2 linked regions of the Tunicatimonas pelagia genome follow. The protein of the gene in region 1 binds, or shares a complex with, the protein of each later gene. Links are inferred from orthologs where the notes say so. Each region holds a gene or a part of one and is shown on either strand. Other genes may lie near its edges. The genes, in order: P0M28_RS23755 and accD.

The links.
Region 2: the proteins of P0M28_RS23755 (region 1) and accD are in contact, whole or in part, in a solved structure (PDB 8UXZ), measured with the Escherichia coli proteins. The link is inferred for Tunicatimonas pelagia from one-to-one orthologs.

Annotation. Positions count from the first base shown.
Region 1 is NZ_CP120683.1:5,562,634-5,570,520, reverse strand. What follows is about bases 3,432-6,312. They hold P0M28_RS23755 (acetyl-CoA carboxylase carboxyltransferase subunit alpha), read left to right. Parts: upstream 3,432-4,328; coding sequence 4,329-5,297; downstream 5,298-6,312. Other genes in these bases: P0M28_RS23745 (1-acyl-sn-glycerol-3-phosphate acyltransferase), read left to right, coding at 6,145-6,312; P0M28_RS23750 (patatin-like phospholipase family protein), read left to right, coding at 5,327-6,127. In the rest of the region: P0M28_RS23785 (hypothetical protein), read right to left, coding at 342-479; P0M28_RS23780 (alpha/beta fold hydrolase), read right to left, coding at 631-1,716; P0M28_RS23775 (hypothetical protein), read right to left, coding at 1,725-2,288; P0M28_RS23770 (AraC family transcriptional regulator), read right to left, coding at 2,574-3,356; more of P0M28_RS23745, read left to right, coding at 6,313-6,705; P0M28_RS23740 (DoxX family protein), read left to right, coding at 6,776-7,153; tyrS (tyrosine--tRNA ligase), read right to left, coding at 7,172-7,887. UniProt on the Escherichia coli protein: Component of the acetyl coenzyme A carboxylase (ACC) complex. First, biotin carboxylase catalyzes the carboxylation of biotin on its carrier protein (BCCP) and then the CO(2) group is transferred by the carboxyltransferase to acetyl-CoA to form malonyl-CoA.
Region 2 is NZ_CP120683.1:4,163,310-4,171,210, forward strand. Bases 1,840-4,734 are described here. They hold accD (acetyl-CoA carboxylase, carboxyltransferase subunit beta), read left to right. Parts: upstream 1,840-2,814; coding sequence 2,815-3,654; downstream 3,655-4,734. Other genes in these bases: P0M28_RS17875 (hypothetical protein), read left to right, coding at 1,840-2,036; P0M28_RS17880 (GNAT family N-acetyltransferase), read left to right, coding at 2,219-2,701; P0M28_RS17890 (tellurite resistance TerB family protein), read left to right, coding at 3,747-4,187; P0M28_RS17895 (YARHG domain-containing protein), read right to left, coding at 4,271-4,734. Also shown: proB (glutamate 5-kinase), read right to left, coding at 1-592; P0M28_RS17870 (TetR/AcrR family transcriptional regulator), read left to right, coding at 1,003-1,554; more of P0M28_RS17875, read left to right, coding at 1,605-1,839; more of P0M28_RS17895, read right to left, coding at 4,735-5,188; P0M28_RS17900 (vWA domain-containing protein), read right to left, coding at 5,208-6,347; P0M28_RS17905 (DUF5682 family protein), read right to left, coding at 6,340-7,901.

The sequences.
Region 1 (7,887 bases):
GGGTAGTTGGTTCATACCAAAAAGCAAAAAAATATAGTTTTAGCCGATACGTAACCTTGCTAGACAACGCTACAGTACCTGCTAATTTTTGCGAAAGTTACTCACCATTCTCAGCCTATTCTTCAACAATCGTGAATGTTACAGCATAAATAGCGAGTAGAAACTTCGTGGAAAGCTAATGGGTCGCCTGAACCAGACATAGTAAAAATCGGACATTCTTAGTTGACGAGCGTATAATGTGCCGCTGGGTGCTGCTCACTTGGTAATTCGCCCGGAGTGAACCCGGTAAATGCCTTGACTTCTTTAATTAAAGGGGTCACCCGGAATGGTTAACAACTGCCTCAGTATTCGGCTGAAACGGTGCTCGAGCAGGTGACACTTTGGGCTTGTGCCCAGGTATTCGTAAAAGTATCGATTGAGCGTCCGGGAAGTAAAATGGTGCGTTTGGCATAGCTCATCGACTCGATAGGAAAAGCCATGACTCTGATTGATTTGATCTAGAATATGTGGCATTCGGGAAGCTTGGTGCCCCTCAGGACGCTGGCGACGCTAAAAAAACTCCCCTTCTCAAGCATCATTAGGCTAATCACGGTCAGGAAATTGGGTCTTCCATAGGTTACAAGTTAGGCCTTAACGATGTCTATTCACAAAGCGAACCACTTCTTCATAGAACCGATTAGGTTCATTTACTGGCAACGGGTGCGTTGATCTCTCAAGAATAACCAGTTCTTTATCAACTTCCTGGGTGCCCAAACGTTGATAAGCGTCTTCGGCCAATGCTTGTGGTACTCGCAAATCATATTTTCCCCACAGAAACAAAGTAGGTGTAGTTACCCGTCCGAGTTGTGCGTTAACGGTAGTATCATTAGCTACATCTACGCTTACGTGGTGGTTGGGGCTGTTAAGCAGATTTTTAAAAAACGAGCTGAGTGGGTGATAAGAAGAAGCAAATGCTAATTTACCTGTATTTTCTAGATCAGTACTTAATTCAATTACATCGTCACCATACAATAGCTCCTCTGCTTTTATTGCTTCCTGTACATACTCGGCATAGTTCTCTACTCTTCGATCTTCCGCATTAAAACCGACAGCAAAATCTCGTATGGCTTGCCAGTCGTTGGTTGAGTTTCCCTGAGCGATTTGTTCGTCAGCGACTTCCATCATTTTATTCGGGCCAGTCTCCAGAATCATCGGATAGTCGTGGGCTCCATTGATCTCAATCCACCCTCGGATGTTCTGCTGATTATTGTCTTTCACTAGGTACGCACTACCCAGCATTCCGCCCCAGCTAATGCCCATCAAAAAGATATTTGTGTCGTCGCCGTAGCGGTGCTGCACCAGGGTAATGAGTTTTTCCAAATCATCAACGTATTGGGCTCGGGTTAAGCTTTCTGTGGGAAAAGTACCACTTGCCGACCCAGTAGCCCGCTGATCCCAATAGGCCATCGCGTAGTGCTCCTCTAATTGATTGAATACTCTTGAATAGGACAAAAACTGAGCACCGTCAGCTGGTCCCCCTTGCAAGAATACGACTAGTATCTTGTCTTCAAAATTACCCTGCACCGCTACGGGCATATCGGCCCCATTGTTACGAAGGAAAAAGTGATCATCTAGCTGAGTAATGTTCTCAAAATTCTCACCTTCTTGGCAACTGGGGAAGATTGCTATGAATAGAAGTCCCAGAAGGTAATGATAAGCATGGCGAAATAATCGCATATTATTAGCTATTTAATTTGGTAACTCAACCCCATTTCCCAAGCGACGCGGGGCATGATGGCATTGTTGTAAGGAATTTCAAAAAAAAGTGTCGGTTTCATATTCCACCGCAGCGGCAAATTCCGCTTTTGGGATAAGTCCCAGCCGATGCCATAGGCTAAACTGAGCATCAGTCGGTTGCGTCCTGCTCCCACCACCTGATTGACTTCACCACTATCGCCTACTTCGTAGGTAGGACTAGCGAGCCAAGAGCGGAAGTAGCCTACCCCCAGCCACCGTTCGGTGGTAAATCCTTTAGGTCGGATACCTCTGTCGCCTACTTCGGTGAGCAGAAAGGTGCCGTAGTGATTGTCTACGTGGTGGTACAATCCTAAGCTAGCGGCCAGTAGCCTACTTTTCTCTTTGGTGATGCGCTTTTTTTCTTTTAGTCGCACGGAGAAAGGACTTTCTACTCCTAGCTTAACACCCGGATGCGTGATGAACTCCCCAAAGTACGCAGCTCGCAAGTGGAGTTCCGAAAGAAAAGGGCTTTGGGCTTGTATCTCCGAGGACACCAAAAGGAGCCCACTCATACATACTATCATAATAAAGACTTGTCTCATTGATTATTACCATAATAATTATTAACAATAACTACGCGGCTTGCTATTGTATTAGCAAGACGATACTCAACCTAAAAACATACATTAGGGAGTGAGATTTTTGAGGTTAGGAGTAGGCTGATTCAGCCAGGTAGTGAGCAGTGAGATTTGTCAGAAAAATAGGCTGAACCATGACTCAGTGTTCTGTTCCTATAAAACAATCTACAGCAAAACTAGTAGGTTACCTGCACCAGACATAGTAAAAATCGGACATTATTATTGACCGAGCGTATAATGTGCTGCTGCGTGCAGTTCGTTTGGTATTTCACTTGGGGTAAACCCCGTAAACGCTTTCACTTCTTTGATCAAATGATTTTGATCCGTAAGTCCGAACTCTACCGCCGTTTTCCAAGGGTCACCCGGAACGGTTAACAACTGCCTCAGTATTCGGCTGAAACGGTGCTCCCGCAGGTAGTACTTTGGGCTTGTGCCGAGGTATTCGTAAAAGTATCGATTGAGTGTCCGCGGAGTAATGTGGTGCGTTTGGCATAGCTCATCGACTCGATAGGAAAAGTCGTAGCTTTGATCGATGTGATCTAAAATGCTCTGCATCCGGGAAATATGGTACCCTTCGGGGCGTTGCCCTACCTGAAGGTAAGACTGGAGATAAGCATTTTGCTGAGAAACATTAGGGGTTATCGCTAACCTATCTTTTAATGCTTGAAAGGAAGATCCAAAAATATCTTCGGCCAAAAACACTTTCTGAGAGGATAACTCGCGTGCGGAAAGGTGAACAAACGGACGAAGGGCAAAATAAGAAAAGGGTGGGAACCGGACGACAATGGCTTTACACCCGCTGCTAGTGGTTGTCCGGATGGTATAATTATAGTGGGGAATCAGAAAACTCTTACGAAGAGGATATTGCTGGTCTTTATAATGGAGTGTGATTTGGCCATCCAATATAAATACCCAGTTAGCCTGTAGCGCCGGAAAGTCAAAAAAACTCCCTCTCTCGAGCATCACCGGGCTAATCACGGTCAGGGGAACAGGGCCTTCCATAGATTATAGATTAAAAGAAAAGGACTTTAGGCATATATTACCGATGCTACAAAAAGCAGTCTGCAAATAAGTACTTTCTTGATAAAGCATTGTCTCATCGATTTTCGTTATGATTTTTCCGGTATTGTTAATCGATAATTACTCCTGCTATCGTATTATTGAGACAATGCCCAATCTGAAAACACGTACCGAATAGTATTGCTTTTTCATAGAAATAGAGATACGTTGGTAGGGTTAGGAAGTGAACAACAAGATAGGCTAGGAGAAAATGGGCTGAGTCACGACTTAGCATTCTATCCCTGTACGTTGCTCGAAGGTAAAATGCTACATTGGTCGTTGATTTTTCGTGAAAATGATCATTAAGAAAGGGATTTACTTTAATGATCAGGAACATTGCAGTTTTACAGGGATACCGAACTACAATCAAACCCTATTGTAGCTATATCAAGTTTGTAGGAAGTGTCGAAAATGAATACTTTTGTTATTGAATTTTTAGGCCCCGTAGTTCAACGGATAGAATTCCCGTTTCCTAAACGGTAGATACAGGTTCGATTCCTGTCGGGGCTATTTTAGTTTTTTGTAAAGTATTGGTCTGTATTCAGCAAACAGCACCCGTTAAGTGGCTATTTCGCGAGTGACTGTATTAACAAATTGCCCGCCACTCTCGATGAGCTAAAACCCAATGATAGGATAGAAAGAATAAAAAAAGCCCACTAAGGGGCTTATTGAAGTATTCAAGCGGTCTGGACGGGACTCGAACCCGCGACCTCCTGCGTGACAGGCAGGCATTCTAACCAACTGAACTACCAGACCAGTTGAAATCGGAATGCAAATATGAAATCTTATCGCCTTATTTCCAACAAACCACTTTAGTTTTTTCTTTTAATTCTGCTAGCTAAATAGCATCCCCTGCTACGCAGTTGGTAAAATTCGCTTTTTAGCCCTAGCTTTGAACTTGAAAAACAATGCACTATGGCAACAGAAAATTCAGCACAAACCTTACTAGAATTTGAGAAACCAGTGGTTGAGCTGGAGGAGCGATTAGCTGAGATGAAACGCATGGCGAATGAGAATGGCGTAGATGTGAGTGAGGCGGTTCAGACCTTAGAAGCCAAAATTCAACGCCTGAAAGAAGAAACATACTCTAACCTAACCCGTTGGCAACGGGTGCAACTCTCACGTCATCCCGACCGCCCCTATACGCTAGATTATATTTACGAACTTTGCGACGACTTTATTGAACTGCACGGCGACCGTACTGTGAAAGACGATAAAGCCATGGTTGGTGGCCTAGGGCGCATTAATGGACAAACCTTTATGCTACTAGGTCAACAAAAAGGGCGGAATACTAAGCTTCGTCAGATGCGAAACTTCGGCATGGCTAACCCAGAAGGCTACCGTAAAGCACTGCGCCTGATGAAAATTGCCGAGAAGTTTAGTAAACCTATTATTGCGTTCATCGATACCCCCGGAGCTTTTCCGGGTATTGAAGCCGAAGAGCGGGGGCAGGGTGAAGCCATTGCCCGCAACCTGCGAGAAATGTTTATGCTCAAAGTTCCGGTGATTTGTATTATTATCGGAGAAGGAGCTTCGGGTGGTGCGCTAGGTATTGCTATTGGCGACCGGGTGGTGATGCTAGAGAATACTTGGTATTCCGTTATTTCCCCCGAGTCTTGCTCGTCTATTCTGTGGCGCAGCTGGGATTTTAAGGAGCAAGCGGCCGAAGCCCTCAAGCTTACCGCGCAAGATATGCATCACTTTCAGATGGTAGATAGCATTATTGATGAGCCTTTGGGTGGGGCTCACCACGATATGAAGTGGCAGAGCAAAAAAATAGAGGAGTACATTTTTTCTACCCTGAAGGAATTAGATGCTCTCTCCCCTGAAGACCGCATTCAAAAACGCATTGATAAGTTCACTAAAATTGGAGTAGTACAGTAAACCCATCATCAATTATCCGGCCGATTGCTATGCTGAAGAATTCGGAAGAAGCGGAACCACGTCGTCGACAACTAGGGTTGGTGCTCTCCGGTGGCGGAGCGAGGGGTATTGCCCACCTAGGAGTTTTAAAAGTACTGGATGAACTCGGTATAAAGATTGGAGCAATTACCGGAAGCAGTTCAGGAGCCATTGCCGGGGCACTATACGCTAGTGGCTACTCACCCGATGATATCCTTCGGATAATAAATGAAACCAACTTCTTCCGACTTATTCGTCCCGCCATTAGTAAGACCGGATTGCTAAAGATGGACAGCGCCGAATGGCTCTACGATAAGTATCTCCCTAAAAACTCATTTGAAGAATTAAAAATCCCTCTAACCATTAATGCTACTGATTTACGTAAGGGAAAAACAGTGTATTTTTCCAAGGGTGAACTCATTCGCCCGCTGATGGCTTCTACCTGCATTCCCGTAATGTTTGAGCCAATTTCCTTTCAGCATCAACTATACGTAGACGGCGGGTTGCTGAATAACTTTCCGGCCGAAGCACTGATAGGTAGCTGCGATAAACTTATAGGTTTGCACTGCAACCCCATTGATGATACTTTTAAGGTGATGAATATCCGAACCATGCTTGAACGAACTTTTCTGCTAACCATTAATGCTAACTCTTACTCTCGCCGAAAGTACTGCGACTTTTTTATTGAACCACCCGCTCTGAATACATACCATATATTTGATTTGGGAAAAGCCAATGAGATTTTTCAGATCGGGTACAACTACGCCCGAGAGCTAGAAGCCGAGCTTACCCAGTTTTGGTCAGAAATATAATCAACAACTTATCCGTAATGTGGAAAATTATTGCGAAGATTATTTTAGGTATTTCTGGTTGGTCGTACAACAAGAATTTCCCCAAACACATTAAGAAAGGAGTCATGATTGCCGCTCCCCATACCAGCAATTGGGATATTTTCTACGCACTTTCAGCCCTTCGGCTAATGGGTATACCGATTCGGTTCACTATTAAGAAAGAATGGATGAAACCTCCGGTAGGGATTATTCTTAAAGCGTTGGGTGCTATACCTATTAATCGAAAGCAAAAAGGGCTTACACGGGAAAGCATGGTAGATGCAATGGCCAGACTGTTTGATGAACGCGATCATCTAATTGTGTTAGTCACCCCGGAAGGAACCCGAAAATACGCGAAACGCTGGCGAACGGGTTTTTACCACGTAGCTAAACAAGCCAATGTACCAATCCTTTTAGGTTATCTGGACTACGCTCAAAAAGAAGCGGGTATTCTTATGGAGCCATTCTACCCATCCGATGATGTGAACCAAGATATTGAGGCTATCAAGGAAAAGTATAAGGGCTTTACCGCCCGGCACCCTGAGCAAGGAATCTATTAGCTTTCACTTTTTTTTGATTCATGTAACTACAACAGTAGTGTATACGTATTTACAGAAAACTTTATAAATTATGAAAGCTGTAAAAATTACCTACTACGTCACACTCAGTCTATTCACCCTATTGATGATTTTCTCGGCCTTTAACTACTTCTTCAATTATGAAGACGTTAAGGGAGCATTTCAGTCGCTAGAATTTCCCACATACGTAATCTATCCGCTGGCTATTGCAAAACTGTTGGGCTTGGTGGCTATCTGGACAAAACAATCGATTGTTTTGAAGGAATGGGCTTACGCCGGATTTTTTTTCAACATCGCTTTAGCTGCCTCCGCTCACATTAATGCCGGAGATGGGCAGGCAGCCGGTGCCTTCGTTGCCTTAGCTCTACTCGCCACAGTCTACTTTACCGAAAAGAAAGTTATTCCCGAAAAATCCTTAGCGACAGCGTAGGTTTTCTATGAATCCAGTCTACTCTTCCACTCGCACCAGAAAATGATTTTTCTTTCCGCGCTGTACGAGTAAGTACTTGTTTTGTAGCAACGAAAAATTGGCCTCTGCTTCGGCGGAGGCAATCTTCTCCTTATTAATGCTTACCCCACCCTGCTGAATCATCCGGCGGGCTTCTCCCTTGGATTTAAAAACCAGTTGACGAGTTGTTTCCGCGAGCAAATCCACTACATTATCGGTTGCTTCGTATTCCGTTTTAGAGATCGTTTCCTGAGGTAATCCTTCAAAAACTTCTAGCAGAGTTTTTTCATCAATCCGCTGAATTTTCTCCAGGGCAGCATTACCAAACAGAATAGAAGAGGCATCACGAGCATTTTCAAAATCTTCGGCTGAGTGAATGCGGGTGGTCAGTTCTCCGGCCAGTGCCCGCTTGGCCTCATTCGGATTGGGCAACTGCTCTAATGCTTCCACCTCTTCTTGATTTTTAAGCGAGAAAACTCGTAGCAAACGTGACAGATCATCGTCAGCTACGTTGAGCCAGAACTGATAGAACTTATAGGGAGAGGTCATATCGGCATCTAGCCAAACGTTACCCGACTCAGACTTACCAAACTTGGTTCCGTCGGACTTGGTAATGAGCGGGGCTGTTAGCGCAAATGCATCTCCCGATGCCTTTCGGCGAATGAATTCGGTTCCGGTAGTAATATTTCCCCACTGATCCGAGCCACCCATCTGTA
Region 2 (7,901 bases), 1.4 Mb from region 1 along the record:
GTGCATTGAGTGGTTGTTGCGGGGCTACTTCAGTAATGAGCCTAGCACCCACTTGGTTGGGCGGGCGATCATAGATGCCGTCAACATTCGTTAAAATAATGAGTCGCTGAGCACCCATCATAGAAGCCAGTAGCCCCGCTAGCTCATCATTATCGGTAAACATTAGCTCAGTGACCGACACCACGTCGTTCTCGTTGACAATCGGCAGTACTTGATGACGAAGAATGCCATCCAGACAATTGCGAATATTCAGATAATGCCGTCGGCTGCGAAAATCTTCTTTGGTGACCAAAATCTGAGCACAGGTAGTGTTGTGCTCTCCGAACAGATCTCGGTAAAGCTGCATTAGTTGCGCCTGCCCCACTGCGGCTAATACCTGACGTTGCGTAACCGGGTCAGTCTTTTGTCCATCAGTAACCTGCTGCCGTCCGGCAGTAACTGCCCCTGATGAGACTAGTAATACATCGTATCCACTTTGGCGTAGGTCGGCCATCTGCTTCACCAGGGTACGTAGCAAAAATGTGTTTAACGAACCGTTAGGCCGGGCAATTACATTAGAGCCAATTTTTACAATTAAGACAGGGCGGTCCACTCTTTAACAATAAAAGCTGTGATAATAATTTTCTTGCAAGCTACTGGCTATTGGTAAGATCCGCAAAAAAAATAACCAACCTCCAAAAGAGATTGGTTATCTGCGTATGAGACGTAATTCTACCTTCCTACTGTACCTATGAATCTATTTACCTATGAGATATTCTATTGCTTACTTTGGTGGTGATAACGAATATTTCCTTACTGATTTGCAATGTTTATTAGTTAGTAGGGCTACTTCACCAAATGTCATCACTGCGTTGAATTTTTTTTGAGATTTTTTTAAAAGTCCTAGCTAGTGCACTCAGTAACAGCTTATTTCGTAGAATAAAAAAGACTCCAGAACGAAGTGTGCCCCGCCTAGTCCGAAGTATTACTTATTAGCCAAAAGGAATGGAGAAAGGTTGAATAATGAAAAAACAGAACTTATGGATCACTACTGGCTACGAAATCTGTTCTATTCATGGCTTAGATGGACTAAAAGTTGAACAGCTTGCTAGGGTTGTTGGAGTTAGTAAATCTTCTTTTTACCATCACTTTGCTGACCTTGAGTGTTTTACTAAAATTCTTTTCGACTATCATTTTGAATGTTGTGGTATTTTGGCCAGTAAGGAAAAAAGCTGCATTCAAATCTATCCAGATTTAATCAATATCCTTCTAGAGCATAAAACTGATTTATTATTCCATCGTCAGCTTAGGATTGATCGTAAGAACAGCCAAGTAGAGAAAGCATTAGTGAAGGCAAACAGTATACTCGGAAATTACTCAATGATGCTATGGGCCAAAGACATCAATCATAATTTATCTCAAAATCAGTTGGACGGATTATTTAAGATTGCTACCGACGATTTTTATATGAGGATTAATGAAAATAACCTGAACTACGAATACCTTTCCAGCTATTTTAAAGAGTTGGGGAAAGCAACAAAACAACTTGTGAGCCAATTGTACGCAACCGACTAAAAACCTAATCATCTCATTGATAGCTTTGCTTAAAATAAAATATCAATGTTATGACAATAAAAACCCATAAGTTGTGGCTAAAAATCTCTTCCGTAGCTATTATCGCCTACGCCTTACTTTTTTTTCTTGGTTCGCTTGACGCTCTGCATAGACCGATTGAAGTGGTGTTAGACCTGTCTGCATGGCCGTTTGATGGACTTCAGAATTATGATGCTCAAACAACCGTATTTCTGTCAGCTATTTTAGGCGGAGTACTGTTCGGATGGGCCATGTTAATTTGGCTGTTATCGGATATTTACGAGAAAGAACCTGAAACAATACGAAAAGCAGTACTCTTTAGTTTATTCGCTTGGTTTGTGGTTGACAGTGTAGGGTGCATCCTTTCAGGAGATAGTAGCAACGCAATAACTAATATAGCCCTCCTTCTTATACTGGTTGGGCCACTGTGGACAAAACCCAAAGAAAAAATTAAAATACGATAACACCGTGTGTAATCAATGGCGGGCTTACTATTAAATTTGGGATGAGTATACGCACTAAAATTGGTAGTAACAGGCAAGTAATCATTCTAAAACCTGTTACTGCTCGTACCGAATACTAGTAACTGCAAGCTAAAAACAATACCAGAAGATTGATGCAAATAAACAAAGTACGTGTAAATGAGATGGACAAATTACAGGAAATCGGAAAACGAACCTTTGCTGAGACTTATTCTTCAGGTAACAGTGAAGAGAATATGACCGAATATTTGAAAAGTCAATTCTCCACAAAGAAGCTAGAGACAGAACTAACTGACAAAAATACTGCATTCTACTTTGCAAAACTGGGCGGAAAAGTAATTGGCTATTTGAAGATCAATCTTGGACAATCGCAGACCGAAATAAAAGACGGAAATGCCCTTGAAATAGAGCGAATTTACGTACTAAAAGAGTTTCAAGGAAAAAAAGTTGGGCAGCTTCTCTGTAAAAAAGCAGTTGAATTAGCCAGAAAACAAAATGTGGATTACGTTTGGTTGGGAGTTTGGGAGCACAACCCAAGAGCCATCCGGTTTTATGAGAAAAATGGATTTGTAGCATTCGACAGCCATATTTTTAAACTTGGGAACGAGGAGCAGACCGACATAATGATGAAACTAGAATTGAATTAAAAAAGCAGCAGTAAAACTTTCCTGTTCAACGGTTTTTTTCAGAAATGTAAAATTCTCTCTAACTTCGCGTGTTTTCTTTAAGTTTACCAACTAGCACAACTTATCCCACTAATATGGCGTGGTTCCGACGGAAAGATAAAGGGATTCAAACACCTACTGAAGCAAAGAAAGAAGCCCCCGATGGGCTGTGGTTCAAAACTCCCAGTGGAAAGATCATTCATACCCGCGAGCTGAAAAATAATGCTTACGTAGTGCCCGAAGACGGCTATCACGTGCGGATTGGCTCTAAAGAGTACTTCGAGCTGCTGTTTGATGATAACCAGTTTACTGAACTGGACAATGGGCTAGAGTCAGGTGACCCGCTGATGTTTGTAGATAGCAAGCCTTACCCGGATCGGATAAAAGCGGCTCAGAAAAAAACTGAACTCAAAGATGCAGTTCGTACCGCGCATGGCAAACTACATGGTATTCCTTTAGTAATTGCTTGCATGGATTTTTCATTCGTAGGCGGTTCTATGGGTTCAGTAGTAGGTGAAAAAATTGCCCGGGCTATTGACTACTCCTTAGAGAATAAGGTTCCGTTTCTAATGATTTCTAAGTCGGGCGGTGCCCGAATGATGGAAGCAGGCTTCTCGCTTATGCAAATGGCTAAAACCTCGGCTAAACTAGCCCTGCTTGACCAAGCAAAAGTGCCCTATATTTCGCTGATGACTGATCCCACTACCGGAGGAGTTACGGCTTCTTACGCAATGCTGGGCGATTTTAATATTGCCGAACCCGGTGCGCTGATCGGCTTTGCCGGGCCACGGGTTATTGAGCAGACCATTGGTAAAACTCTGCCTAAAGGCTTTCAGAGCTCGGAATTTCTGTTGGAACACGGTTTTCTGGATTTTATCGTTGATCGCCGAAATCTGAAAAGCCGCTTATCTACGCTACTACGCATGTTGGAGTAAGTAGCAAATCGTACCTTAATGTGTAGTTCGATGGCTTGATTATTGAGCATACTCACCCATTCTGTCATTCAAAAAAAATAACTTAGGTACACATGGGAATATGGGATGCTTTTTTTAATCGTCAGGGACGGAACCGGGAGCGAGAGTATATTAACCAATTATTTCGGATAGCTTGGGCCGACGGAAGCTTAGACAAGATAGAAGTAGAGTATATTTATTCGGTGGGAAAAAAGTTGGGTATGACCAAGGAAGAACTTGAAGATACCCGCGATAATTTCAACCCGGACACCCTTGCGTACAAACCGCCCCGCAAGCGCGAAGAGCGATTTTTCATGCTCTTCTATTTAATTAATATGATCCGGGCTGATGGTGTAATTCATCCTGAAGAAATGCGGATTACCGAGAACATTGTGATGAAACTCGGCTACTCACCCGATACGGTAGACACTATTTTAAAGACCATCAAAATCAATCAAGATCAAGGAATGTCCCCCGAAGAAACCTACGCCAGCTTGACTGAGAAGCTAAGTTAAAAAGAGAGCATTCATATTTCCTTTTGCTAATAGAATTAGGACTAGTATGAAAAATCGTCGTTTCATCTATCGTTGAAATAAAGCTAAGGTGCATAATATGTCACGAACTGTTTATTGGGTTCGTACCAAATTATGAGTCCATGACGAGCCTCAGGATCACCATGTTCCAATATGTCTCCCTCAAAACTATCAAGATAGCTAGCATATTCAGCTTCGCTAATATTCATTCCTTCATCCTTGAAGGATATCATTCCCATGCTGATAGCGGTTTTTCTGTCGATTCCTGGGTAATCATCCCGAGAACTTAATTGGGGTAGTGCGTGAAAAATAGCAATTGTCAGTACCACCCAGGGACTCATCTTTTCGTAGCCAAATAATTCTTCATCATCTCTGAGTGATAAAAAAGGATTCTTCAACTCTTCTTTCCATAATACTTCTCCTTCTCTTGACCATGTAGAGCTTACAAATACATCATTATCAAGAACATGCACTCGTGAACAGATAGTATCTGACTCACTAATACCATCAATATCTCCGATGACTAGTATAGTTGTATCAATAGGTTCTCCTTCAAATTTGCTAATGGTTCGAAGGAGCTCCTCAATAAATTGTTTGCTTCTTGTATCGGCACCTTCAAGTAAGTCTTCGTACCTATTAATAGTGAGTGGATCGATTCTGAGAGACTTTCGTTTAAGATTATTCTCTAGATCAACAATTAGTTTAATATTCTTCTGCTCGACAGCAGTTAATAAGGAATCTACATTTTGATATTTTGGCTTATACCAATCGTACTTGCTAAAGTATTCGGCTAGATCTTCAGACTTGAATACATAACCATGCTTGGCGAATATCTCATTTCTAAGAATCTTTAGTTCATCAAGTGATTTGCTTTTCAGATCAGATCTGGTGTACGCTACTTCTTCTATAATCTCTTCTTTTTCTTGTTGAGGAGTAGCACAAGAGACAAAGAGGATGGCTATAGCTATTATTATATTTCTCACTCTACAACTATTTAATTGCTTATTTACCAGCAACTACCACGTCGTGGGTCGCCGCCCACTGAAAGAGGTTTTGCTTTTGCAGGGCGTTCGCCATCAGGTCGGGGAAGAGATCGGGGGTGCAGGCGAAAGCCGGAATGTTGTTTGCAGCTAAGAAAGCTGCGTTACCATGATCGAAGTAGGGTTTACCTTCATCGTTTAGCGCTAGCAACACGACTAGTTGTACTCCACTACCTACCAGCGAAAGAATTCGCTTCTTCATTTCGGCTACGTTGCCACCTTCGCACAGGTCGGTGATGAGTACCAGCACGGTATCGTTGGGACGGGTGACGGACTGTTGGCAGTAGCGAAGGGCTCGCTCAATATCGGTTCCTCCGCCCAGCTGCACTCCAAATAACAAATCAACCGGGTCTTGTAAGTCTTCGGTCAAATCGGCTACCGAGGTGTCAAATACCACCATGCGAGTGTTTACCGCCGGAATGGAAGCCATCACCGCCCCAAAAATGCCGGAATACACTACTGATGTACCCATCGATCCGCTCTGATCTACGCACAGAATAATGTCCTTCAGCGCACTGCGTTTGCGCCCGTAACCAATCCGGGTCTCGGGAATAATGGTTTTGTATTCGGCCTGGTAGTGCTTGAGGTTACGCAGAATAGTCGCATGCCAGTTGATTTCGTTATGTCTCGGGCGTTTGTTTCTCACCGAGCGGTTCAAGCTTCCGGTAACGGCCTGCTGCATAGGCTGGGTGAGTTTCTTCATCAGTGCATCGACTACCTTTTGTACCACTTCGCGGGCAGTATCTTTGGTCTTATCAGGAATCACCCGTGATAAGGTCATCAGGTTGGCGACGAGTTGCACATCGGGTTCCACTGCTTGCAGCATTTCCGGCTCGGTGAGCATGGAAGTGAGGTTAAGCCGTTTGAAGGCGTCTTGCTGCATCACTTGCACCACCGAACTGGGAAAGTAGGTCCGAATATCCCCCAGCCAGCGGGCTACGTTAGGCGAACTAGGTCCTAATCCACTGCCTCGTTCACCATCATAAAGTGCCGTCAGCGATTGATCTATAATCTGGTCGGATCCGCTCAAGCTCACTCCGGTGCCGTCCGCTTCGCCTTCCCCCAGAATTAATCGCCATCGTCTTAACTGTTCACTATTCATTCGTTGCAGTTTTTAGACCTAACAATTGCTTCACTAGCGGTAAAGCCGTGGCGGCTCGCTCGTGATTGAATCCGGTATCCGGAGATACGCCCGCGGCTACCGAAACCGACTGTTTGCCATTTTTGGCTTTCTCTCCCAGTTTTCGTCGTTCGGGTTTGGAGAAAGTAGCAAAGCTGCGGCGCAGTACCGGAAGTATCTGCACCAATATTTCTTCGTCTAACTGAGCTACCCACTGATCAAGTAATCCCCACAGGGTTTCATCCAGAATTAGCACCATGCCGCTTCCCTGAAGAAAACCTTCCAGCCAGGCAGCAGAGTAACTTGTTGATTGAGCCGACGAAAGGGCTAAGGAAAATTTCTGGGTAATGATGTCATCGTTCCAGATACTGCTTTCCGATAAAATCCGGCAGGCTTTACCCGCTATAATTCCGTTGATCTGCGAGTGGTCAGCCAGGCTTACCAACGCCTGATGCCAGAGCTGGGTATAATCATCCCGTTGAAGAATTCGTAATGCACTGTCCATTTCCTGAATTCTGTCAAAGGCTTCCGCAGCACTATCCTCGTTCAATGAAGTACAAGCATTGGGCAAACCAATACTGATTCGAGAAACTAAGCTATCTAGCACATGATTAATCATGGCGGTGTCGGTCTGACGGACATCGCCGTAGCGACTGATATTGGCCAACGGCGGTAGAGCCTGCATAAGTTGGAAAATATCGCCTGAAAGAGCCGCCAATTCATCCAGCTTCTGTAGCAAGTCAGTCAGAGCCGTCGGTAAGTTGGCAGGTAGGGTCTGCTCCAGTAATTGGGCTACCTCGCGTAAGGCCGAGACTTGAGTCAATTGCTGCCTGATGTAAGCCGAAGCCGCAGTTGCCACGGTATTACCCCAAATGCCTTTTTCTATAATCCGAATGGCAATCTCCGGCTCCCAGTATAAATTCCACTGTTCCTTAAAGGTTCCCTTGCCCGATACGTGGGCTGGGGTGCCCCAGTTAATGCCTAATACGTACAAGCGATGGAGAAACTGGCTTCTTTCCCGATCCAAATCTTTCCGTAAATCCAACGTTAAGGCTTTGCGCTCGTCGCTGGGTTTTAGGCGGAGCTTTTTCTGATGCTGTAGCACATCCGACTGAAGCGGAACGGCGGGTACTTCGCTGGGCACTTCGCCCATTCGCTGCCCTACGATCAGAGCTTCCTGTACCAAATCTAGCAGGCTATCATCACCAAAAGATAGTACGGTATTGGTTGCTTCGTTGTACTCGGCCAAACCAGGTCGAGCCAAGTCTCTGAGGGCGGCTAGGGTGTCAGCCAGTCGGATGGCTTCAATCACGTGGGCGGTGGAAGTATCCATTTGGTGATGACGAAATACGCAAGCTACCTGGGTCATCCAGCCGTAGCCTCGCTCGTCGGGCTTAGCCTGCCAGATATGGTGGTACCAACCGGGTGACATCACTCCAGCTCCGTAGCCACTGGCAAACGTCAAGCGACGATACGTCCAGGGAATCCAGGTAGTTTCTATTTTGCATTTGGGTAGTCCTTTCAGAAGAAAGTTAT